3 regions of the Citrobacter sp. C1 genome follow, and region 1 is predicted to be linked to each of the others. Evidence: predicted binding sites of a transcription regulator. Region 1 holds the regulator's gene; each other region holds the start of a gene.
The links. The regulator ArgR, encoded in region 1, controls arginine synthesis, uptake and breakdown. The targets are predictions, from matches to a motif close to ANTGAATAAAAATACANT.

Region 1 (8,292 bases):
GACAAACTCCGCGTGGGTGATTTTGCCGTCGCCGTCGGTAACCCGTTCGGGCTGGGGCAAACGGCAACCTCCGGCATCGTCTCGGCATTGGGTCGCAGCGGCCTGAATCTGGAAGGTCTGGAAAACTTTATTCAGACCGATGCGTCCATTAACCGGGGTAACTCCGGTGGCGCGCTGCTTAATCTGAATGGTGAATTGATCGGTATTAACACCGCCATTCTGGCACCGGGCGGCGGCAGTATCGGCATTGGCTTTGCCATTCCCAGCAACATGGCGCGCACGCTGGCGCAGCAGTTAATGCAGTTTGGCGAAATCAAACGCGGCCTGTTGGGTATTAAAGGGACGGAAATGACCGCCGACATCGCCAAAGCGTTCAAGCTGGATGTACAGCGCGGCGCGTTTGTTAGCGAAGTGCTGCCGAACTCTGGCTCCGCGAAGGCGGGCGTGAAATCCGGTGACGTCATTACCAGCCTCAACGGCAAGCCGCTGAACAGTTTTGCCGAGTTACGTTCGCGTATTGCCACCACTGAACCGGGCACCAAGGTTAAACTGGGTCTGCTACGTAACGGTAAGCCACTGGAGGTGGAAGTCACACTGGATACCAGCACGTCGTCGTCCGCCAGTGCGGAAATGATCGCCCCAGCATTACAAGGTGCAACGCTTAGCGACGGTCAGTTAAAAGACGGCACTAAAGGCATCAAGATTGATAACGTCGAAAAAAGCAGCCCAGCCGCGCAAGCCGGTCTGCACAAAGATGACGTTATCATCGGTGTAAACCGCGATCGCGTGAACTCCATTGCCGAAATGCGCAAGGTGCTGGAAGCGAAACCGTCGATCATCGCGTTGCAGGTGGTACGCGGTAACGAGAATATTTATCTGCTCCTGCGTTAAGCTGGTAGACCGGACATCAGCCCACCGTGTGATGTCCGGTAAACTCGTGATATGCTGCTGCCGTTCCCCTTTTTAATGACGCCGCTATCATGTTTGTGAAGCTTTTACGTTCGGTCGCGATTGGTTTAATCGTCGGCGCCATTCTGCTGGCCGCGATGCCCTCTCTGCGCAAAATTAATACGCTTACAGCACCCCAGTTTGACAGTGCTGATGAAACGCCTGCCAGCTATAACCCGGCGGTTCGCCGTGCCGCCCCCGCCGTTGTTAACGTGTATAACCGCAGTATGAACAGCACGACGCACAACCAGCTCGAGATCCGCACGCTCGGCTCCGGCGTTATCATGGATCAGCGCGGCTATATCATCACCAACAAACACGTGATTAATGATGCCGACCAAATCATCGTCGCTCTGCAGGATGGACGCGTGTTTGAAGCGCTGCTGGTCGGCTCCGATACCCTGACTGACCTGGCGGTGCTGAAAATCAACGCCTCTGGTGGGCTGCCCACAATCCCTATCAACAACAAACGGATACCGCACATTGGCGACGTCGTTCTTGCTATCGGGAACCCGTACAACCTCGGGCAAACCATTACTCAGGGGATCATCAGCGCCACCGGTCGTATTGGCCTGAACCCCACGGGACGGCAAAACTTTCTGCAAACAGACGCCTCTATCAACCACGGCAACTCCGGCGGTGCGCTGGTCAACTCGCTGGGTGAGCTGATGGGCATTAACACCCTGTCGTTTGATAAGAGCAACGATGGCGAAACGCCGGAAGGGATCGGCTTTGCTATTCCGTTCCAGTTAGCAACCAAGATTATGGATAAGCTGATTCGTGATGGTCGCGTCATTCGCGGGTATATCGGGATTAGCGGTCGCGAGATTGCGCCACTGCACGCGCAGGGCGGCGGAATGGATCAAATTCAGGGGATTGTGGTTAACGAAGTCTCCCCGGATGGCCCGGCGGCACAAGCAGGCATTCAGGTTAACGATCTGATTATCTCGGTCAATAATAAACCGGCCGTCTCTGCGCTGGAGACCATGGATCAGGTAGCGGAAATTCGCCCAGGCTCAGTGATCTCCGTCGTCGTGATGCGTGATGATAAACAGTTAACGCTGCAGGTCACCATTCAGGAATACCCGGCCACCAATTAACATCACGTCTCCCACTTACCATAAAAAACCGGAGCAATTTGAATTAGCTCCGGTTTTTATTAGGCGATATCGTAGGGACTTAGCACGTAATGCCTGATGGCGCTACGCTTATCAGGCCTACAAATACACGCTGACCGTAGGCCGGATAAGGTATTTGCATCCGGCCCCTTGTCGCGTTACTTAACGAACTCTTCGCCCAGGGTGATATCTTTCTTCAGCGTGTCCAGCATGCCTTCCAGCGAGCTCTGTTCAAACGCGCTCAGTTTGCCGATAGACTGACGCTCTTCTACGCCGTTTTTGCCCAGCAGCAGCGGCTGAGAGAAGAAGCGAGCGTACTGGCCGTCACCTTCAACGTATGCACATTCCACCACGCCTTTTTCGCCGTTCAGTGCGCGAACCAGCGACAGACCGAAACGTGCTGCGGCCTGGCCCATAGACAGGGTTGCGGAACCGCCACCGGCTTTAGCCTCGACGACTTCAGTACCCGCATTCTGGATACGTTTGGTCAGCTCAGCAGCTTCTTGCTCGGTGAAGCTTACGCCAGGGATCTGTGACAGCAGTGGCAGAATAGTCACGCCAGAGTGTCCGCCGATAACCGGAACTTCAACGTCGGTCGGCTGCTTGCCTTTCAGTTCCGCCACAAAGGTGTTGGAGCGGATGATGTCCAGCGTGGTCACGCCAAACAGTTTGTTCTTGTCGTAAACGCCTGCTTTTTTCAGCACTTCTGCAGCGATTGCAACGGTGGTGTTCACCGGGTTAGTGATGATACCGATGCATGCTTTCGGGCAGGTGGTCGCAACCTGCTGAACCAGATTCTTCACGATACCTGCGTTGACGTTAAACAGGTCGGAACGGTCCATACCCGGTTTACGCGCGACGCCTGCTGAGATCAGTACTACGTCAGCACCTTCCAGTGCCGGGGTCGCATCTTCGCCGCTGAAACCTTTGATTTTCACAGCAGTAGGGATATGGCTCAAATCAACGGCCACACCAGGCGTTACTGGAGCGATGTCGTACAGGGAGAGTTCTGAACCTGAAGGCAGTTGGGTTTTTAACAGTAATGCTAGCGCCTGACCGATTCCACCAGCAGCGCCGAGGACTGCAACTTTCATCCTAAACTCCTTATTATATTGATAAGCAAAGTGTCTGTTGCTCCGCGGCGGCGACCATAATTCACAAATCCGATGAACACAACAACCACGCGTCAAGAATGCGTAGTTGCGCAAATTTGGCTTTTATGCATTTAACTTACGTAAATTAAAAGCTAAGTTACGTAATTCAATACGACTCGCACAGTAGAGCAACTTTCCAACAGGTGCTGACAATATACCTAACTGCCCTCCCAAAACAACATCAATTTGATAACAATTGATTTACTTTTAAGCTTATTTGCATGCCGTGACATAGGCATGTTTCTTGATAACGAAATTTGATAAAATTCCGCTCTTTCATAACATTATTTCAGCCTTGAATGAGGCAGACCGTTTGCATAAAAATTCATCTGTATGCACAATAATGTTGTTTCTACCGCCATATTACGGGTGACTTATGCGAAGCTCGGCAAAACAAGAAGAATTAGTAAAGGCGTTTAAAGCGCTTCTCAAGGAAGAGAAATTCAGCTCTCAGGGCGAAATCGTCCTCGCATTGCAGGATCAGGGCTTTGATAATATCAACCAGTCCAAGGTTTCACGCATGCTGACCAAGTTTGGCGCCGTGCGTACCCGCAATGCCAAAATGGAAATGGTGTACTGCCTTCCGGCAGAGTTGGGGGTACCGACAACCTCCAGCCCACTGAAAAATCTGGTGCTGGACATTGATTACAACGATGCCGTGGTGGTCATTCATACCAGCCCAGGCGCCGCACAGTTGATCGCACGTATGCTGGATTCACTGGGTAAAGCAGAAGGTATCCTCGGCACTATTGCGGGCGACGATACTATCTTCACCACTCCGGCGATGGGGTTCTCGGTAAAAGATCTGTACGAAGCTATTCTGGAACTGTTCGAACAAGAACTGTGATCCCCTCCCCGTCGCATCACGTGGCGGGGAAAAACCTTTCTTTCTGACTCCTGACCACTCTTTTCCTCTGCCTGCCATTTAACAAATAGTGCGTTTCACTACCCAAAAACATTCACACAGTGAATACCTCGAATTATAAACGCACAAATTGCGAAATTAACTATCACCATGAATTTACTGTATTTTTTAAAATAATGAGTTCAATTATGCGTTTTTAATTCCAATAAGTTATTAAAACCACATTTCTTAACACTTAATTACAGCAGAAACCATTAGCGTGGTATTAATTTATCGAGTGATTAGTGTATACTTGATTTTGTGATGAGGGTCACGAAACGAAGACCCCAATAAAAGAATTCGACGAGGTAAATATCATGAAAATCAAAACGACTGTTGCAACCTTAAGCCTTCTTTCCGTTCTCTCTTTTGGCGCCAGTGCGGCGGTTAATCAGGTGAACACACAAGAAGCACAGAATTTGCAATCCATGGGTACCATCTCTGTTTCTCAGATTGGCAGCTCACCGATGGATATGCGTCAGGAAATCGTCGCCAAAGCTGAAAAAGCAGGCGCCAGCAGCTACCGCGTGACCGAACTGCGTGAAGGCGCGCATTGGCACGCAACCGCTGAACTGTACAAATAAACCCTCGTCGTCTGGTCCGAGACGACTTGCCCCCGCCTGTCGGGGGCTTTTTTATGCCTTACATTGAATGACGGACGTTAAAGCGTAATTGCCCTTCCAGCTCTTCTTCTGCTTCATCAAACAGCAAAATCAGCGCTCCGTAGCGTCGGCGTTGTTTGTCCGGTAAATGGACAAACTCAATCTCCAGCGGCAGAGGTAGAACGTCGCCCATCACCACCTCCCACAGCGAATCGAGATCGCTTACCTTTTCCCGAGCAAGGCCGAATGCCCGCGTAAACTCGCGGTAGAAATCACCCTGTTCTTCAATCTCGTCAAAATCAAATGTATAGATGTTCATCTATAGCTACCATCCCAACGCCAGTCGCTCTACAGGCTCTCTCTATGCAGGGATTCCCACACATCAGGTAAGTATAGCCATAAAAAAACCGACGCTTCTGGCGTCGGTTTATCAGTCTTAACTGCTGGTCAGTGCATGCTGGTATTTGTGGAGCATACCGGTGAGTCGCTTCACCGGCTCCGTCACCTGAGGCGGCGCTTGCCAGAGGGTTAACTTCTCCTGATAGACATCCAGCTCCTCCAGCAATTGGCTAAAGTAGCGTCGGCGTTTGTCGTCGTTCCCTGCGGATATGATGTGATCGGCAGTACGTCGCAGCTGACGGTGAAAGGCGGATAAATCCTCATTTACCGGTACTGGTGCATCGCGCAGACGCTGGTGTGCGATGATCATCGTCAGCGCCAGACGAAACTTCGCCAGGTCACCGGGGAATTTGTTCATCAGCAAAAAGAGCTGCTGGTAAAGCGCCGGGAGATGGTTTTCTTTGCGGCGAACCACATTGGTGGTCATCGCTGAAACCGCCGCCGACACGAACTGATTAAGCAGCACACGACCGGTTCTGTCACGCGAGTTATCACGCACCAGTAAGATCACCAGAAACGCCAACACGCATCCGACAATCTGCCCAAGCGCACTGTCGAGGAACTGACTAAAGTGGAAGGTCATCGGGTTATCCAGCACGATGATGTTAATGGTACTGGCCAGCGCGCCCATTGAGCCCAGACGTCGCTTCTGAACCTCGATGCCCAGAAAGAACCCCAGCACTGCCAGGCTCAGGCACAGTAACAACATACTTTGCTGCGTATTGGGGATGATAACCAGAAAGTAGAGCGCACCCAGCGGTAACGCCGCCAGCGTGCCGTAAATAAAGTCGATTGCCACCATCCGCGGGTTGGGTAAACGCATCGCCAGTGAGGTCACCACCGCAATCATCACCATTGCGCCGCTACCTGACGTCCAGCCAGTCCACAGCCAGAACAAGGTGCCCAGCACGCAGGACAGCGTGGTGCGCCAGAAGTTGACCATCGCATGGTGGCGTTCGGCGGATTCCACTTTCACCACCGGCTCACCCTGCAGGATCTCTTCTTCCGTAGCGCTGATTTTCGTGTTGCTAACCACCCCACGTTTCAGCAGCAGGTAACGGGTTGCCGCACTGGCCCAACTATAAAGGGTCACCGGCGTTTCGCGCTCGCCGGTCCAGACCATCACCCGGCGCATGCGCTTCAGTTGTTTATGCACATCCTGCACGGTTTCCACCGGCGTATCGAACAGCTCACGGAAGGTATCCGTAATCAGTTCCGGACGCGTGTTCTGGATAAGATAGGTTTCACAGGATTGGGTAATCAACGTCAGTGACAGCGTATTCAGCGCTTTGAGCCTGCGGTTGGCGCGCCCCCAGCGTGAGGACTCCATATTCAGGTCACTGCGCATGCCTTCCAGCGCCGCAGTCCGACGAACTAAATCGCCCCAGGCTTTGTCCACTTCTTCACTGTCACCATGCTTAATACACAGTTGCATAAGCCGATACTGCGCCACCAGAAGGCTGTCCAGTTCAACGTCAATTTCTTGTTTCACCGAGCGGGGAGAAAAGAGCAGATCAGCAACAATTGCGCAGACAATACCGATCACAATCTCGCTGCAGCGCTCGAGGGCAAATTGCGGTGTCAGCAGAGGCTCAGCCTGGATAGTAATGACGATAATCAGCGCCGTATAACCCGAAAGCCCCCAGGCATAGGAGTTCTCGATCTTCACCAGCGAAGAGATCCAGGTACAAAAACCGGCCCAGACACAGCACACGAGGATCATCAGCAGCGGCGCACGGATCATGCTGATGATAATTACCAGTGCCGCAATACAGCCGATAAACGTCCCGATAATACGCAGCATCCCACGATAGCGGATCGCACCCGAATAAGGTTCTCCGCCCGCCGCAAAAGCGGGGCCTGCTGCCACAATCGCTGCGGTCAACACCGCCCAGCGCGGGGTCTCAAGCTGAAAATGAAAGCCAACGAACAGCGCCAGCACAATGGCGCATGCCAGTTTTAACGCAAAGCGGATATGCTGATTGGCAATGGAGAAAATGCCCATCGCAATTAACCAAACTCGCGCAGACGGTGCGCCATTTTACGGAAGAAGGACTCCTGGCTGGCATCGCGATCCTGCTTCCCGGTAATGACCACCGTCGCCGTGGTCCCGGCTGGCCACAGCGTTCCCTGCTGGTCATCAAGACGGACGCGCACTGGCACACGCTGAGCCAGTCGCACCCATTCAAGGTTGGAGTCAATGGTCGCCATGCCTTTCGCATCCTGCGTACTGCTGGCATTCGTCACGCCCGCCGCCACGCTATCAACGGTACCTTTCAAAACCTTGTTGCTGCCAAGCGGCGTAATTTCAGCGCGGTAACCCGGACGCACACCTTCCAGCTTGGTCTCTTCCATATACGCCAGCACGTAGAAAGAGTGCTGTTTGACCAGCGCCACCGCCGTCGAACCACGGGTAATAAACTCACCGGAATAGACGTTAAGGTTCGTCACCCAGCCGTCGGCTGGCGCACGGATAACCGTACGTTCAAGATCGAGTTTTGCCAGATCGCGGGTCGCCTGCGCCTTCGCCAGCTGATGTAATACGGTTTGCAGCACGTTATTCGACTGGTCAATCTCTTCGCGGGACATGGCCTGAACGCCAAGACGGTTACGACGCCCCGCTTCCTGGCGTTTTTCCTGCGCCAGGACCTGATAATAGGCGACGTCCGCTTCGGCTTGTTCGAGGGCTTTTTTATAGCGCGGTTGGTCGATGGTGAACAGGACCTGATCCTTTTTCACCAGCTGGTTATCATGCACGTTAACGTGAGTAATCAGGCCCGCGACGTCCGGGGCGATAGCAACAACCTCAGCACTAAAACGCGCATCACGCGTCCACGGCGACTCGGTGTAATAGACCCATGCGCGGAAAATAGCGATAAAAGCCAGAATGACCAGTACGAGAGTCATGGCCGTACGGGAGAGTTTTCTTGTTAGTGTTTTCACTTCAACCTCAAACGAACAGGCGCGTTATTAGATAGAACAGACAGCAATACAGCGCGGTGTTAAACAGGGCCGGATGCCAGACAAAATCATAGATGCCAGTTGGAACCAGCACCCGGCGCACCAGCCAGAAAATCGCCAGTGACAAAAGTAACTCGAAAAAAATCGGTGGGAAGGAAAGACCAAACACCACGATAACGGGAAACAGACTCATGTTGACCTTGGTA
Region 2 (8,292 bases), 1.1 Mb from region 1:
AACTCCGTGGCCAGACGCGCGGCGCCTTCCTGCGGATGACGCATTACAATGGCGTCTACGTAGGTGCTGATTACGGAAATGGTGTCAGCCAGCGTTTCACCTTTTTTGCCCAGTGAGGTGTTGCTGCTGTCAGAGAATCCCACCACGCTGGCGCCCAGACGGTGCATTGAGGTTTCAAAAGATAAACGGGTGCGGGTTGAGGCTTCGAAGAAACAGCTGGCGATCACCTTATGCTTCAACAGCTCCGGCTGCGGGTGGGCTTTTAGTTTCGCCGCCGTCGCGAGTACCAGATTGAGGTCATCGCGGCTGAGGTCGTTTATGGAAATGATGTGTTTTTGATAGAGCGGGTTAGCCATGTTTATCTCCTGACGCCTGGGCAAAAAAAAAGCCCCTCAATTGAGGGGCTTAGAATGATGAGCAACGGGAAGAAAAACGGCAGGCCAGCGTCTTTTTTCAGACGCGGTAAGACAAAATGTCGTACACACTGAACCATAGATCCTCCCGGCAAATTGTCGGCGATTATACTCAGCTACGTTATAGGATCAAGCGAATAATGCACAAATTATTCATCGCAAACGATTCTCATGAATATTCATTCACCCAAGCCCGCGGAGACCGCCGCAGGCGATAAACATGCGTTGACGCAAAATATCGGTAAATAGCAGTGGTATGGCAGACGGATTTTTCGTATAACAACTAAAATGAAACAATGTTTTAATTAAGGGGTTTGAAATGATTATCGGCAATATTCATCACCTGGAAGCATGGCTGCCGGAAGAGCTGCGTCAGGCAATTGAACACATTAAAGCGCACGTGACGGACACAACCGAAAAAGGGAAACATGACATCGACGGTAACCGCCTGTTTTATCTGATCGCCGAAGATATGACCGAGCCGTTTGAGCAGCGTCGCGCCGAGTATCATGCCCGTTATCTGGATATTCAGATCCTGCTAAAAGGCCAGGAAGGGATGACCTTCAGTACGCTGCCTGCGGGCACGCCGGAAACCGACTGGCTGGCGGACAAAGATATCGCTTTCTTGCCGGAAGGGGCGGAAGAGAAGACGGTGGTGCTGAATGAAGGTGATTTTGTGGTGTTCTATCCGGGCGAAGTGCATAAGCCGCTGTGCGCGGTAGGTACGCCTGCGCTGGTGCGCAAAGCCGTGGTAAAAATGCTGGTCGAATAAGTGATTTTATGATGCCGGATGGCGACGCAATAGCGTCTTATCCGGCCTACGGGAGCACGGTTGTAGGCCGGATAAGATGCGTAGCATCGCCATCCGGCATTCTTTTCATCTACACGCTCACTTCGCTAATGTCGCCACCATCACCGCTTTAATGGTGTGCATGCGGTTTTCTGCCTGATCAAAGACAATACTGGCAGGTGACTCAAAGACCTCATCGGTTACTTCCATCCCACCGTGCAAACCGTATTCTTGCGCCATTTGTTTACCCAGCGTGGTTTGGTCATCATGAAATGCTGGCAGGCAGTGCAGGAATTTCACCTGCGGATTGCCGGTTAGTGCCATCATCGCGCTGTTGACCTGATAGTTACGCAGCAGGGCAATTCGTTCGGCCCACTTCTCTTTGGCTTCACCCATGGATACCCAGACGTCGGTATAAATGAAGTCCGCACCTTTCACGCCCGTCGCAATATCGTCGGTCAGGGTGATATTACCGCCGTTTTTCTGTGCCAGCGCTTTGCATTCGGCTACCAGGCTCTCTTCTGGCCAGCAAGCCGGTGGTGCGACCAGGCGCAGATCCAGCCCGGTTAACGCGGCGGCTTCCAGCATTGAATTGCCCATGTTGTTACGGGCATCGCCGGTGTACACCAGCGTCATCTCATTAAACGCTTTGCCCGGCAGGTGTTCCTGCATGGTTAGCAGATCGGCCAGTAATTGGGTGGGGTGGAATTCGTTGGTCAATCCGTTCCATACCGGAACCCCGGCATATTCGGCCAGCGTCTCCACCACCTCCTGGCCGTGGCCGCGATACTGGATACCGTCATACATGCGGCCCAGTACGCGGGCGGTGTCTTTTATCGACTCTTTATGGCCAATCTGGCTGCCGCTTGGCCCGAGATAGGTCACGCGCGCGCCCTGATCGTAAGCGGCAACTTCGAAAGAGCAACGAGTACGGGTCGAGTCTTTTTCGAAGATGAGCGCAATATTTTTACCGGTCAGCATAGCGACCTCTGTGCCGTTTTTCTTGTCCGCCTTGAGCCGGGCGGCGAGCTGCAGCAGTGACGTGAGTTCAGCAGAGGTAAAATCGAGCAGTTTCAAGAAGTGCTTCTGATAAAATGCAGACATGGTTCCCTCACATGGCTTAGGCCATTTATTGAATTAAAATTCAATTTATATGTATGTTTATTCATTTGCAACCTTGTTTAACAAATCTTTCCTGGAAAGGTGGAGGCAATGTCAGCGGTATGTGACAATAAGAGTATCGGCAGGACATTATGAGGATATGAGCCATGGCAAACCCGGAACACCTGGAAGAACAGCGTGAAGAAACACGCTTGATTATTGAAGAGTTACTTGAAGATGGTAGCGATCCTGACGCGCTGTATACCATTGAGCATCACCTTTCCGCGGATGACTTTGAAACCCTGGAAAAAGCAGCGGTAGAAGCCTTCAAGCTGGGTTACGAAGTCACCGAGCCGGAAGAGCTGGAAGTGGAAGAAGGCGACACGGTCATTTGCTGTGACATCCTCAGTGAATGTGCGCTGAACGCCGAGCTGATTGACACTCAGGTTGAACAACTGATGAACCTGGCTGAAAAATTTGACGTGGAATACGACGGATGGGGCACTTATTTTGAAGACCCTAACGGCGAAGAAGGTGAAGGTGAAGACGGCGACGATGACGATCTCGTCGACGAAGATGATGACGGCGTGCGTCACTAAGTCATCTGCTGACCTACGGCGGCGCATGCTGCCGTAGGGCAAGGACAACGTATGGATTACCCGCAAATACTCTCCCCGATTCTGGATTTCCTGCACTGCAAAACGCCCGAGGCCTGGCTTGATAAAGCGCGCGACCCGGAAAATCTTCCCCTGCTGCTGACTGACCATCTGGTCTGCGAGCTGAAAGCGGCGCAAACCGCGATGCTGCTGGTGCGTAAATATGTTGCGGATAAGCAGGGATCGCAGGCGATGCTGGAGTGGCTGAAACCCTATGAAGCCTTTGCCTTCCGAGAAGGGGAAGAGCCGGATTTCACCTTGCTGAACAAGCAGATCAGCAAAAGCATCATGCCCCAGACTGACGACCCGTGGGGGCGACAGCTTATCGACAGCATGGTGCTGCTGATCAAAGAAGAGCTACACCACTTCTGGCAAGTGCGTGAAGCGATGCTAAGCCGCCAAATTCCGTATATCAAAATGACCGCCAGTCGTTACGCCAAGGGCATGCTTAAAGAAGTCCGTACCCATGAGCCGTTAACGCTGATTGATAAGCTGATCTGCGGCGCCTACATTGAGGCGCGATCCTGCGAGCGTTTTGCCGCGCTGGCACCGTATCTGGATGATGAATTACAGGCGTTTTATCTGTCGCTGCTGCGCTCAGAGGCGCGCCATTATCAGGATTATCTGGCGTTGGCACAGCAGGCGGCCGACCATGACATCAGTGACCGGGTACGGTTTTTTGGTGAGGTGGAAGCATCCCTGATCTTATCGCCGGACGATGAGTTTCGTTTTCATAGCGGCGTGCCAGCCTAGCTCCACTCTCTGGTACGGTGTCTCTCTTCCTCCTTCCCGGTAGCTAAAATCTGGTGGCTAGAAATCGATCGCGCCTGCCGCAATAATCAAACCACTTGAAGGGGGAATATATCCCCGCCATATGCATTGATATGAAAAAGGATGGTGAATGAACTGGGCACACGTATTGTTGGCAGGCTATATCGGGGCGGTGATTGCGACCGTGGTGGGCGTCTGTCGTAAAAAGGGCTGGGTAGGTAAGGTCTCCGGTGCGGTGATTTTTGTCGTGGCGATTATCGGCTGGAATCTGTTTGATACGCACTATCTTATCCCGCGCGAAAGTCCGGACTATGGGCTGACTGAAACGCAGAAGTTCGAGAAAGCAATGCTGGCAATGCCCGTCTATGAGGTCATTAAGGAGCAGGAACCCGCGCTATGGCAGACGATTCTCAACCAGGCGGTGGAGATGAAAACGGCGGGGAAAAGCGAGCAGCAGATTATTGACACCATACAGCCGCAGATCCTGACGTTCCAGATGGCGCGCTTACAGCAGGCACCCGATGCCAACGTGATTGCCTATATGCAGGTGAACCTCGCGCAAATTGACGCGATAGCGAAAGTAGGCGGTGACGAATGCTTTCGCTTCCTGTTCCCGGCGGTAAAAGGCGGTATCAACCCGGTACAGCTTATTCCACGTGAAATTATGAGTCGCCGTATGGCGAATGACATGACGATGCTGCAGGCGGCTTACGGCCCGGGAAAACATACAGTTACGGCGGAAGAAAAAGAGCTGGCGCTTCAGGATCTGCAAGCCATTAGTCCGGGACTGGTGCAGCGCTATGGGCCGGATATTCAAATCATGGCCGACCCGAATAAAGGCGTGGGTAAAGAGCAACTGGCTTGCGATATGGTTCAGGATCTGTGGACGCAGGTTCTCAAATTGCCGACCGCTCGCGCCGCCGGCGTGATTCGTCTGATGCTCTCAGCCGAAATGCAATAACGCAGTATTGCCCCTTTGCCTAACGTCAGAGGGGTTTTAGCATCCGCACTTCGCAATCTACATGCCCCGTGCAGCCCAGCGGCTCGGCAATATGCGCAAAGCCCAGACGTTCGTAGAGGTGAATCGCCTCGGTCAGAAATTCGGTGGTTTCCAGATAGCACTGTTTAAATCCCTGCTCACGGGCGTGATCGAGAGCCATCAACGCCAGCTTTTTCGCCAGTCCCTGACCACGCACGCTCGGCAGAAAGTACATCTTCTGTAATTCGCAAATATCCGGCTCGCTACAGCCTAATGGCGCAACGCCACCGCCACCGACGACCTGCCCATTTTGTTCAACCACCCAATAGGCCGCACCCGGCTGGCTGTATACCTGGAATAACTCATCGAGATTAGGGTCAGCCACCGTGTAACCTTTATCAGCGGTCAAACCGTATTCGGCGGAGACCTGGCGGATCACGTGGGCAATGGCGGTGTTATCGTCGGCAGCAATGCGACGCAGCGTCGCCGAGACAGGTGTAATGACACTCATAGCGAACTCATGACGTAAAAGTGGGACATATGCAGTTAATACCACTGCGGAGAGGGAAAGCGCAAGCGAGGATAATTCAATAAAAAGCCTCTGGGCGAGTGCGTCAGAGGCTTTTATCGTCTGCGGTGTCGGATGCGCTACGCTTATCCGACCTACGATGACGGTGTCTGTTTGCCGGATAAGCGTAGCGCCATCCGGCAAACAGCTTTACAGCGCGGCAATAACCGCCTGCTGTTCAATCAGCTTCGCTTTCGCTTCAGCGTAACCTTCCAGCTTCTCACGCTCTTTAGCGATAACCGCTTCCGGCGCGCGTGCGACAAAGCCTTCGTTGGACAGTTTGGCTTCAATGCGGCCAATCTCACCGTCGATTTTGGTCACTTCTTTCGCCAGACGTGCCAGCTCATCTTCTTTATTGATCAGGCCAGCCATAGGGATCAGCAGCTCGGCGCCGTCGATAATTTTAGTCACGGAAACCGGACCTTTATCATCAGCAGGCAGCACGGTGATGCTTTCCAGACGTGCCAGGTTCAGCAAGAAGCTACGGTTGTCGTTCACACGACGCATCGCGTCGGTGCTGCAACCACGCAGCAGCAGCTCCAGCGGTTTGCCCGGCGCGATGTTCATTTCCGCACGGATGTTACGGATGGCCACGATCGCCTGCTTCAGCCACTCGGTATCGGCCAACGCGGCTTCATCTACCTGCGCCGCATCGTATTCCGGGAACGGCTGCAACATGATGGTATCGGCAGTGTTACCGCAAATAACCTTCACACGCTGCCAGATGGTTTCGGTGATGAATGGGATGATTGGGTGCGCCAGGCGCAGCAAACCTTCCAGCACGGTGACCAGCGTATGGCGGGTGCCGCGCAGCTCAGACTCAGAACCACCGGTCATGACCGGCTTGGTCAGCTCCAGGTACCAGTCGCAGAACTGGTTCCAGGTGAACTCGTACAGAATGCCCGCGGCGATATCGAAGCGGAAGTTATCCAGTGCCTCGCGGTACGCTTTGATGGTCTGGTTGAATTCCGCCAGAATCCAACGGTCCGCCAGCGACAGGGTCATTTCGCCGCCGTTGAAGCCGCAATCCTGATCTTCAGTGTTCATCAGCACAAAGCGGCTGGCGTTCCACAGCTTGTTACAGAAGTTACGGTAACCTTCCAGACGCTTCATATCCCAGTTGATATCGCGACCGGTTGAGGCCAGTGCCGCCAGGGTGAAACGCAGGGCGTCGGTACCGTGCGGCTCGATGCCGTCCGGGAACTGCTTCTCGGTACGTTTAGCAATTTTCTCAGCCAGCTGCGGCTGCATCATGTTGCCGGTACGTTTCTCCAGCAGGTCCGGCAGGGAAATACCATCAACCATATCCAGCGGGTCGATAACGTTACCCTTGGACTTGGACATCTTCTGGCCTTCGTCGTCACGAATCAGACCGGTCATGTAGACCGTCTTAAACGGAACCTGCGGCTTGCCGTTTTCATCTTTGATGAAGTGCATGGTCATCATGATCATGCGGGCAATCCAGAAGAAGATGATATCGAAGCCAGAAACCATCACGCTGGTTGGGTGGAACTGACGCAGCGCGTCGGTGTTTTCCGGCCAACCCAGCGTAGAGAAGGTCCACAGCGCGGAGGAGAACCAGGTGTCGAGAACGTCTTCGTCCTGACGCAGCGCAACGTCGGCGCCGAGGTTGTTTTCCTGACGCACTTCGTCTTCGGTACGGCCGACATAAACGTTGCCGTCGTTGTCATACCAGGCCGGGATGCGGTGACCCCACCACAGCTGACGGGAGATACACCAGTCCTGGATATCACGCATCCAGGAGAAATACATGTTTTCGTACTGCTTCGGCACGAACTGAATGTCGCCGTTCTCAACCGCTTCTACCGCCGGTTTTGCCAGCACGTCGGCACGGACGTACCACTGGTCGGTTAGCATCGGTTCGATAACCACGCCGCCACGGTCGCCGTAAGGCACGGTCAGGTCGTGCGGTTTAATCTCTTCCAGCAGGCCCAGCGCGTCGATAGCAGCAACCACCGCTTTACGTGCGGCAAAGCGCTCCAGCTTCTGGAACTCAGCCGGGATCTCGTTGGAATAGACGTCAGATTCTTCGCCTTTGGTGTCGTACACTTCCGCGGTTTCGCGGATGTCGCCGTCAAAGGTCAGGATGTTGATCATCGGCAGGCCGTGACGTTTACCGACTTCATAGTCGTTAAAGTCGTGCGCCGGGGTGATCTTCACGCAGCCGGTGCCTTTTTCCATATCGGCGTGTTCATCACCAACAATCGGAATACGGCGGTTAACCAGCGGCAGGATAACGAATTTGCCGATCAGATCTTTATAACGCGGATCTTCCGGGTTGACGGCCACACCGGTATCGCCCAGCACGGTTTCCGGACGCGTGGTGGCGACCACCAGATAATCTTTCCCGTCTGCGGTTTTTGCGCCGTCAGCCAGCGGATAGCGGATGTGCCACATTGAGCCTTTTGACTCGCGGTTTTCTACTTCCAGATCGGAGATGGCGGTGCGCAGTTTCGGGTCCCAGTTTACCAGGCGCTTGCCACGGTAAATCAGGTCTTCTTTGTACAGGCGAACAAAGACTTCTTTCACGGCATTGGAAAGACCTTCGTCCATGGTGAAGCGCTCGCGCTCCCAGTCCACGGAGTTGCCCAGACGGCGCATCTGACGGGTGATGGTGCCGCCGGATTCCGCTTTCCACTGCCAGATTTTATCGATAAACGCATCGCGACCGTAGTCGTGACGGGTTTTACCTTCTTCAGCGGCAATCTTACGCTCAACCACCATTTGGGTGGCGATACCCGCGTGGTCGGTACCGGCCTGCCACAGGGTGTTTTTACCCTGCATGCGCTGGTAGCGAATCATGGTGTCCATGATGGTTTGCTGGAAAGCATGACCCATATGCAAACTGCCGGTGACGTTCGGCGGCGGGATCATGATGCAGAAGGACTCTTTGCTTTCATCGCCGTTAGGTTTGAAATAGCCCTGCTTTTCCCAGTGCTCGTAAAGCGGCTGTTCGATATCTTGTGGGTTGTATGTCTTTTCCATTATTTCCA
Region 3 (8,292 bases), 460 kb from region 1:
TATTGCGCAGGTGGTTTTTGAAACGTGGAAAGGGCCGCAGGCGCTGTTGAGGGATATCGATCGCTACTTGCAAGGGGAAGCGCCGGTCATTAAAGCGCCGCCGTCAGCAGATGAAACGCTGGCATCCCGACACGAAAAAATCCTCGCACGCATCAACCAAATCAAGCAGCAATGGTGCGATTCGGTTGATGAGCTGGACGGATTGCTGGAAGCCTCGGGGATCGACAGACGTAAATTTAACCGGGGTAATCAGGGCAAGTGGATTGAGAAGATAAGCGCCTGGGCGCAGGAAGAAACGCAAAGTTATCAGTTGCCGGATGCCCTGGAAAAATTCTCCCAGCGTTTTCTGGAAGAACGTACCAAAGCGGGCGGCATCACGCCACAGCATCCGCTCTTTGTTGCCATTGATGAACTGCTCGCTGAGCCGCTGACCATTCGCGATTTGGTGATCACACGGGCACTGGCGGAGATCCGCGAAACGGTGGCTGCAGAAAAACGTCGACGCGGTGAGCTGGGTTTTGACGATATGCTCAGTCGTCTCGATGCGGCGCTGCGCAGTGAAAGCGGCGACGCACTGGCGACAGCCATCCGTAGCCGTTTTCCGGTGGCAATGATTGATGAATTCCAGGACACCGATCCGCAGCAATATCGCATTTTCCGCCGTATCTGGCAGCATCAGCCGGATACGGCCCTGCTGCTGATTGGCGACCCGAAACAGGCGATTTACGCGTTTCGCGGCGCGGATATTTTTACCTATATGAAGGCGCGCAGCGAAGTGAGCGCGCACTACACGCTCGACACCAACTGGCGCTCGGCGCCTGGCATGGTTAATGGTGTGAATACGCTGTTTAGCCAGATGACCGACGCCTTTATGTTCCGCGAAATCCCCTTTAGTCCGGTGAAATCCGCCGAAAAAAATCAGTCGTTGCGGTTTGTCCTGAACGGTGAAACACAGCCAGCGATCAACATGTGGTTGATGGACGGGGAAAGTTGCGGTGTCGGTGACTATCAGAATTACATGGCCCGGGTTTGTGCAACGCAAATTCGTGACTGGCTGAAAGCCGGACACGCGGGCAAGGCGCTTCTGACGAGCGCTAAAACATCACGACCGGTACGCGCGTCGGATATCAGCGTGCTGGTGCGCAGTCGCCAGGAGGCAGCGCTCATCCGCGATGCGCTGACGCAACTGGCGATCCCGTCGGTCTATCTTTCCAACCGTGACAGCGTCTTTGATACCCTCGAAGCGCAGGAACTGCTGTGGGTATTGCAGGCGGTGATGACGCCGGAGCGTGAAAATACGCTGCGTAGCGCACTGGCAACGTCGATGATGGGGCTGAATGCGCAGGATATCGAAACGCTCAATAATGATGAGCATGCCTGGGATGCGGTAGTCGAGGAGTTTGACGGCTACCGTCAGCTCTGGCACAAGCGCGGCGTGATGCCGATGCTTCGCGCGCTGATGTCGGCGCGTCAGATTGCGGAAAACCTGCTGGCAACGGCGGGAGGCGAGCGTCGCCTGACTGATATTTTACACATCAGCGAGCTGTTACAGGAAGCCGGTTCGCAGTTGGAAAGCGAGCATGCGCTGGTGCGCTGGTTATCCCAGCATATTCTTGAGCCGGACAGCAATGCATCCAGCCAGCAGCTCAGGCTGGAAAGCGATAAGCACCTGGTCAAAATCGTCACTATTCACAAATCGAAAGGGCTGGAATACCCGCTGGTCTGGCTGCCTTTCATCACTCATTTTCGCGTGCAGGATCAGGCGTTCTATCACGATCGCCGTTCGTTTGAAGCGGTGCTGGATCTCAGCCAGGCTGATGAGAGCATCGAGCTGGCTGAGGTTGAACGTCTGGCGGAAGACCTGCGTCTGCTCTACGTCGCGCTGACCCGTTCGGTATGGCACTGCAGCCTTGGCGTTGCGCCGTTGGTACGCCGCCGGGGAGATAAAAAAGGTGACACCGATGTGCATCAAAGCGCGCTGGGCCGTCTGTTGCAAAAAGGCGAGCCGATGGACGCTGCCGGACTGCGCGCCGCCATTGATGCGCTTTGTAGTGACGATATTGCCTGTCGGGTCCCTGATGAACCGGACACCGAACGCTGGCTTTCTGCTGAAGAAAGCCGCGAACCGTTGAGCGCGCGGACGCTGCCGCGCCTGCCAGGCGATAACTGGCGCGTTACCAGTTATTCCGGCCTGCAACAGCGCGGGCACGGTATCGCGCAGGATCTGATCCCCCGGCTGGACGTTGATGCGGCGGGCGTCGGTGAAGCGATTGTGGAATCCGGACTCACGCCGCACCAGTTCCCGCGTGGGGCGTCACCGGGCACATTTTTGCATAGCCTGTTTGAAGCGCTTGATTTTACCCAGCCGGTGGACCCGCTTTGGGTGCAGGAACAACTCGCGCTTGGCGGCTATGACGCACATTGGGCACCGGTTCTGACCCCGTGGCTGGAGGCTATTTTGTATGCGCCGCTCAACGAAACTGGCGTGAGCCTGAGCGCACTTTCAGCGCATGAAAAACAGGTGGAGATGGAGTTTTATCTGCCGATTTCGCAGCCGCTGATTGCCAGCCAACTGGATGCGTTGATCCGTCAGTATGACCCGCTCTCGGCGGGCTGTCCTCCGCTGGACTTTATGCAGGTACGCGGCATGCTGAAAGGGTTTATCGACCTGGTGTTCCGTCATCAGGGGCGTTATTACCTGCTCGACTACAAGTCTAACTGGCTGGGTGAAGACAGTACGGCGTACACCCAGCAGGCGATGGTCGCTGCTATGCAGGCACATCGCTATGATCTGCAATATCAGCTTTATACCCTGGCACTGCACCGCTATTTACGTCATCGCATTGCAGACTACGACTATGAACGTCATTTTGGCGGCGTCATCTACCTCTTCCTGCGCGGCGTTGACAGCGAACAACCGCAGCAGGGGATTTACGCGACCCGACCTGACGCAGAATTGGTTACCTTGATGGACGAGATGTTTGCCGGTGCGACACTGGAGGAGACGTTATGACAATCCAAACGCGATTACTGGAGGCGGTAGAGCAAAAGCAGCTCCGGGCGCTGGATGCCCAGTTTGCGCTGGCGGTTGCCGGTAACGATAACCCTGCGGTCACGCTGGCAGCGGCGCTACTCAGTCGTGAAGCGGGTGAGGGACACGTCTGTTTACCGCTTTCCCGTTTATCCTTAAGCGAAGACGCCCATCCTCTGCTGAGCGCATGGCTAGGCGAAGCAGGTGAACCAGCAGACTGGACTGAATGCCTGCTGGCCTCCGTGGCGGTGAGTCGCGGCGAGCGTCCCACTCCGTTGGTGCTGTACGGCGATCGCCTGTACCTGAACCGGATGTGGAATAACGAACGTACGGTCGCCCGCTTTTTCAGTGAAGTTAACCAGGCCATCGACGTCGATGAGTCGCGGCTGGCCCAGACGCTGGAGACGCTTTTTCCGCGAACAGAAGAGGGCGTTAACTGGCAAAAAGTGGCGGCGGCCGTGGCGCTGACTCGCCGTATATCGGTGATCTCCGGCGGACCGGGCACCGGTAAAACCACCACGGTTGCGAGGCTGCTGGCGGCATTGATTCAGATGACCGACGGCGAGCGCTGTCGTATTCGCCTGGCGGCACCGACGGGAAAAGCGGCGGCACGTCTGACCGCATCGCTGGGCGCGGCACTGCGTGAGCTGCCGCTGACCGATGAGCAAAAGAAACGCATTCCGGATGATGCCAGTACGTTGCATCGGCTGTTGGGTGCGCAGCCCGGCAGCCAGCGCCTGCGCCATCATGCGGGCAACCCCCTGCATCTTGATGTGCTGGTGGTGGATGAAGCCTCGATGATTGATTTGCCCATGATGTCACGCCTGATTGATGCGCTACCGCCGCACGGGCGGGTGATTTTTCTTGGCGATCGCGACCAGCTGGCGTCCGTTGAGGCGGGCGCGGTGCTGGGGGATATCTGTGCCTTTGTGAATGCCGGGTTTACCCCCGAACGCGCAAAACAGCTGAGTCGGCTGACCGGCAGCACCATTCCGGCGGGCGTGGGCACCCAGGCCGCCTCTTTGCGGGACAGCCTCTGTCTGCTACAAAAAAGCTACCGTTTCGGCAGTGATTCCGGTATCGGCCAGCTGGCGTCGGCGATTAATCGCGGTGATAAAGCCGCGCTGAAAACGGTATTCCAGCAGGGATTTAGCGATATTGAAAAACGCACCCTGCGCAGCGGGGAAGACTATGTCGCTATGCTTGAAGAGGCGTTAGCCGGATATGGCCGCTACCTGACGTTGTTGCGCGAAGGCGCAGAGCCGGGGGCTGTCATTCAGGCATTTAATGAATATCAGCTGCTGTGCGCCCTGCGAGAAGGGCCATTCGGCGTAAGCGGACTGAATGAACGCCTTGAACAGGTGATGGTGCAAAAACGTAAAATCCAGCGTTCCGCGCATACCCGCTGGTACGAGGGGCGACCGGTAATGATTGCGCGTAATGACAGTTCGCTGGGGCTGTTTAACGGAGATATCGGTATTGCGCTCGATCGTGGGCAGGGGCTGCGGGTATGGTTCGCTTTGCCGGATGGGTCCATCAAGTCGGTGCAGCCCAGCCGTTTGCCGGAACATGAAACCACCTGGGCGATGACGGTGCACAAATCGCAAGGGTCTGAATTTGATCATGCGGCGTTGATTTTGCCTAGCCAGCACTCGCCCGTTGTCACCCGCGAACTGGTATATACCGCCATTACCCGCGCGCGCCGCCGCCTGTCGTTGTACGCCGATGAGCGGATATTAACTGCGGCTGTTGCTATTCGCACGGAACGTCGCAGCGGGCTGTCTGCGCTGTTTAATGACGGCATTACAGAGTAGGTTTTGTTGGCCGGATAAGGCATTTATGCCATACCCGGCAACGACCTCTATCCCAAATCTGCCATCAGCACTTTTGACCGCCGCTGATAGTTGTACATCTCTTTCTTACTTTCCGGTAGCAGGTCGATATCCACCGGGGTAAAGCCGCGCTCCTGAAACCAGTGAATGCTGCGCGTGGTCAACACGAACAGCTTGCTGAGCCCCATTTGTCGGGCTTGCACGGCGATCCGCTCCAGCAAAACCTCGCCACGCGATGAACTACGATAGTCCGGATGCACCGCTACGCAGGCCATTTCGCCAATTCGTTCTTCCGGGAAAGGGTACAGCGCGGCACAGGCGATGGTCAGGTTATCGCGCTGAATAATGGTGAACTTGTCGATCTCCATTTCCAGTTGTTCGCGCGAGCGGCGAACCAGAATACCTTGCTGCTCTAGCGGGCGGATCAGCTCCAGGATCCCGCCGATATCATTGATGGTTGCGCGACGGATCTGCTCGGCACTCTCCATCACGATTTGCGTCCCAATCCCGTCACGTGAGAACAGTTCTTGCAACAGCGTGCCGTCTTCCTGATAGCTAATCAGGTGGCAGCGGCGTACCCCACTACGACAGGCTTTGACTGCACCCCGCAGGAAGCGCACGGTACCGGAGCTGTAGTCACCGATTGCTTCCTGGGCTTCAACGCGTGCCTGGGCCTCGTTGGGGAACAGTTCGGACACAATATCGCCATCATCGTTAATGACCCCTTGCGAGGAGCAAAAGCCGATCATCTTTTCTGCCTTCAGTTTGATGGCTAACTGAGTGGCGACCTCTTCAGACGTCAAGTTAAAGCTCTCGCCGGTCACGGAAACAGCGACAGGTCCCATCAGAACAATGGCGCCGCTGTCCAGTTGGCGGTGAATCGCCTCTTCATCAATACGACGAATGCGCCCGCTGTGGCAGTAATCGACGCCGTCATCCACGCCCAACGGCTGGGAGATAATAAAATTCCCGCTGACCACGTTGATGTGCGCACCCTGCAAGGGCGTATTGTTCAGGCTCATCGACAGGCGTGCAGTAATATCAAGCTGGAGCAGACCAGCTGCCTGTTTGACCAGCTCCAGCGTTTTGGCGTCGGTCACGCGCGTATTCTTGTGATACACCGGCTCATGATGATGCGCAGCAAGATTGGCATCAATCTGTGGCCGCGCGCCATACACCACAACCAGGCGAATGCCGAGGCTATGAAGGAGTCCAATATCATTGACGATACTGGAAAAATTTTCATGCTCGATGGCTTCGCCGCCCAGCATAATGACAAACGTTTTTCCCCGATGGGTATTGATATAGGGAACAGAATGGCGGAATCCCTGTACCAGCTCGGTTCTACGCTCCTTCACCACGGCACACCTCTATTGCATGATTATTCGTAATTTGTGTATTTTTATTCTGTTTTCGCGTTGTGCGCAAGCGTAATTTTTATTCCTGCTAAAGATTTTTCCCAGTAATGCCGTGAATATAAAAAGAATGTTTACCCTTTTGTAGATGACAGATTATGCGTCATTCGTTAAAGTTTCCGGTCAATTCGGACGTTTTACGTATTACCTCTACTAAAGATTTCTTTTGCTCGGGAGAAGCATGTCGGGATCCAATTCAGCAATCAGTCGCCGCCGTTTACTGAAAGGTGCGGGTGCTATGTGGCTTTTGAGCGTCAGTCAGGTCGGTTTGGCTGCCGTGAGTCAGGTCGTTGCGGTGCGCGTATGGCCAGCGTCCAGCTATACCCGCGTCACGGTAGAATCCAATCGTCTGCTGAAATACAAACAGTTTGCCCTGAGTAATCCTGAGCGTGTGGTGGTAGATATTGAAGGCGTCAATTTGAACTCGGTGCTTAAGGGTATTGGGACGCAGATCCGCCCGGACGATCCGTACATCAAGTCGGCAAGAGTCGGGCAGTTTGACCCGCAGACCGTGCGTATGGTGTTTGAGCTGAAGCAAAATGTGAAGCCACAGCTTTTTGCGCTGGCACCGGTAGCGGGCTTTAAAGAACGACTGGTGATGGATCTCTATCCGGCCAATGCCCAGGATGTACAGGATCCTCTGCTGGCGTTGCTTGAAGATTACAACAAGGGCGATCTGGATAAGCAGGTGCCGCCTGCGCAAAGTGGTCCACAGCCGGGTAAAGCGGGGCGCGATCGTCCGATTGTCATTATGCTCGATCCCGGTCACGGCGGAGAAGACTCCGGTGCCGTGGGGAAATACAAGACGCGCGAAAAAGACGTGGTGCTACAAATTGCCCGCCGTCTGCGCGCGCTGATTGAGAAAGAAGGCAACATGAAGGTCTTTATGACGCGAAATGAAGATATCTTCATTCCGCTGAAGGTGCGCGTGGCTAAAGCTCAGAAACAGCGTGCCGATCTGTTTGTCTCTATTCACGCCGATGCGTTTACCAGCCGACAACCCAGCGGTTCGTCGGTGTTCGCACTCTCCACCAAAGGCGCGACCAGTACGGCCGCAAAATTTTTGGCGCAAACCCAGAACGCCTCGGATCTTATTGGTGGCGTCAGCAAGAGTGGTGACCGCTACGTCGACCACACTATGTTTGATATGGTGCAGTCACTGACTATCGCCGACAGCCTGAAGTTTGGTAAAGCGGTACTGAATAAACTCGGTAAGGTGAATAATCTGCATAAGAACCAGGTTGAACAGGCCGGGTTTGCGGTACTGAAGGCCCCTGATATTCCGTCTATCCTCGTGGAAACGGCATTTATCAGTAACGTTGAAGAAGAGCGTAAGCTCAAAACAGCGACGTTCCAGCAGGAAGTGGCGGAGTCGATTCTGGCAGGGATCAAAGCGTATTTTGCCGATGGGGCGACGCTGGCAAGAAGGGGATAACAAAAAAGCGCTGAAAAGCGCTTTTTTTACGGGCCGTAGAAACAAAAAAACACCCGTCAGGGTGCTTAATGTATTGGTTGCGGGGGCCGGATTTGAACCGACGACCTTCGGGTTATGAGCCCGACGAGCTACCAGGCTGCTCCACCCCGCGTCCGTCTTTTTTGCTTTGTATTTCAAACCACATCGGCGTTGGCTTTCCTCGTTCACCTCAGTCACTTACTGGAGTAAGCTCCTAAGGACTCACTGCGTTGCCGCCTTGCTGTGATTCGAACTACTTTGCAAAAACTGCACATCAAATTTGATTGGTTGCGGGGGCCGGATTTGAACCGACGACCTTCGGGTTATGAGCCCGACGAGCTACCAGGCTGCTCCACCCCGCGTCCGTCTTTTTGCTTTGTATTTGTGATTCGAACTACTTCGCAAAAATCTTACATCAAATTTTAATTGGTTGCGGGGGCCAGATTTGAACTGACGACCTTCGGGTTATGAGCCCGACGAGCTACCAGGCTGCTCCACCCCGCGTCCGTGGATGCGCACTATACTCTGCTAACGATTTCATGCAACCTTTTTTTACGTGGA

Region 2: a site for ArgR is predicted at 2,335-2,352, ahead of argF (ornithine carbamoyltransferase). Genes of this name have one in related genera too.
Region 3: a site for ArgR is predicted at 6,257-6,274, ahead of argA (amino-acid N-acetyltransferase). Genes of this name have one in related genera too.

The regions. Positions count from the first base shown of each region.
Region 1 is NZ_CP115035.1:451,828-460,119, reverse strand. Features, by position in the region: gene degQ (serine endoprotease DegQ) at 1-891, shown strand, start outside; gene degS (outer membrane-stress sensor serine endopeptidase DegS) at 981-2,048, shown strand; gene mdh (malate dehydrogenase) at 2,225-3,160, opposite strand; gene argR (transcriptional regulator ArgR) at 3,597-4,067, shown strand; gene yhcN-B (DUF1471 family stress response protein YhcN-B) at 4,442-4,708, shown strand; gene IB214_RS02270 (hypothetical protein) at 4,767-5,045, opposite strand; gene aaeB (p-hydroxybenzoic acid efflux pump subunit AaeB) at 5,163-7,130, opposite strand; gene aaeA (p-hydroxybenzoic acid efflux pump subunit AaeA) at 7,136-8,068, opposite strand; gene aaeX (p-hydroxybenzoic acid efflux pump operon protein AaeX) at 8,076-8,279, opposite strand.
Region 2 is NZ_CP115035.1:4,419,397-4,427,688, reverse strand. Features, by position in the region: gene pyrB (aspartate carbamoyltransferase) at 1-356, opposite strand, end outside; gene pyrL (pyr operon leader peptide) at 359-493, opposite strand; gene IB214_RS21235 (YhcH/YjgK/YiaL family protein) at 733-1,185, shown strand; gene argF (ornithine carbamoyltransferase) at 1,303-2,307, opposite strand; gene rraB (ribonuclease E inhibitor RraB) at 2,472-2,903, shown strand; gene miaE (tRNA isopentenyl-2-thiomethyl-A-37 hydroxylase MiaE) at 2,955-3,713, shown strand; gene IB214_RS21215 (topoisomerase II) at 3,862-4,692, shown strand; gene IB214_RS21210 (GNAT family N-acetyltransferase) at 4,718-5,221, opposite strand; gene IB214_RS21205 (valine--tRNA ligase) at 5,429-8,284, opposite strand; gene holC (DNA polymerase III subunit chi) at 8,284-8,292, opposite strand, start outside.
Region 3 is NZ_CP115035.1:909,230-917,521, forward strand. Features, by position in the region: gene recB (exodeoxyribonuclease V subunit beta) at 1-3,013, shown strand, start outside; gene recD (exodeoxyribonuclease V subunit alpha) at 3,010-4,845, shown strand; gene argA (amino-acid N-acetyltransferase) at 4,893-6,224, opposite strand; gene amiC (N-acetylmuramoyl-L-alanine amidase AmiC) at 6,460-7,713, shown strand; tRNA gene IB214_RS04355 (tRNA-Met) at 7,788-7,864, opposite strand; tRNA gene IB214_RS04360 (tRNA-Met) at 8,017-8,093, opposite strand; tRNA gene IB214_RS04365 (tRNA-Met) at 8,159-8,235, opposite strand.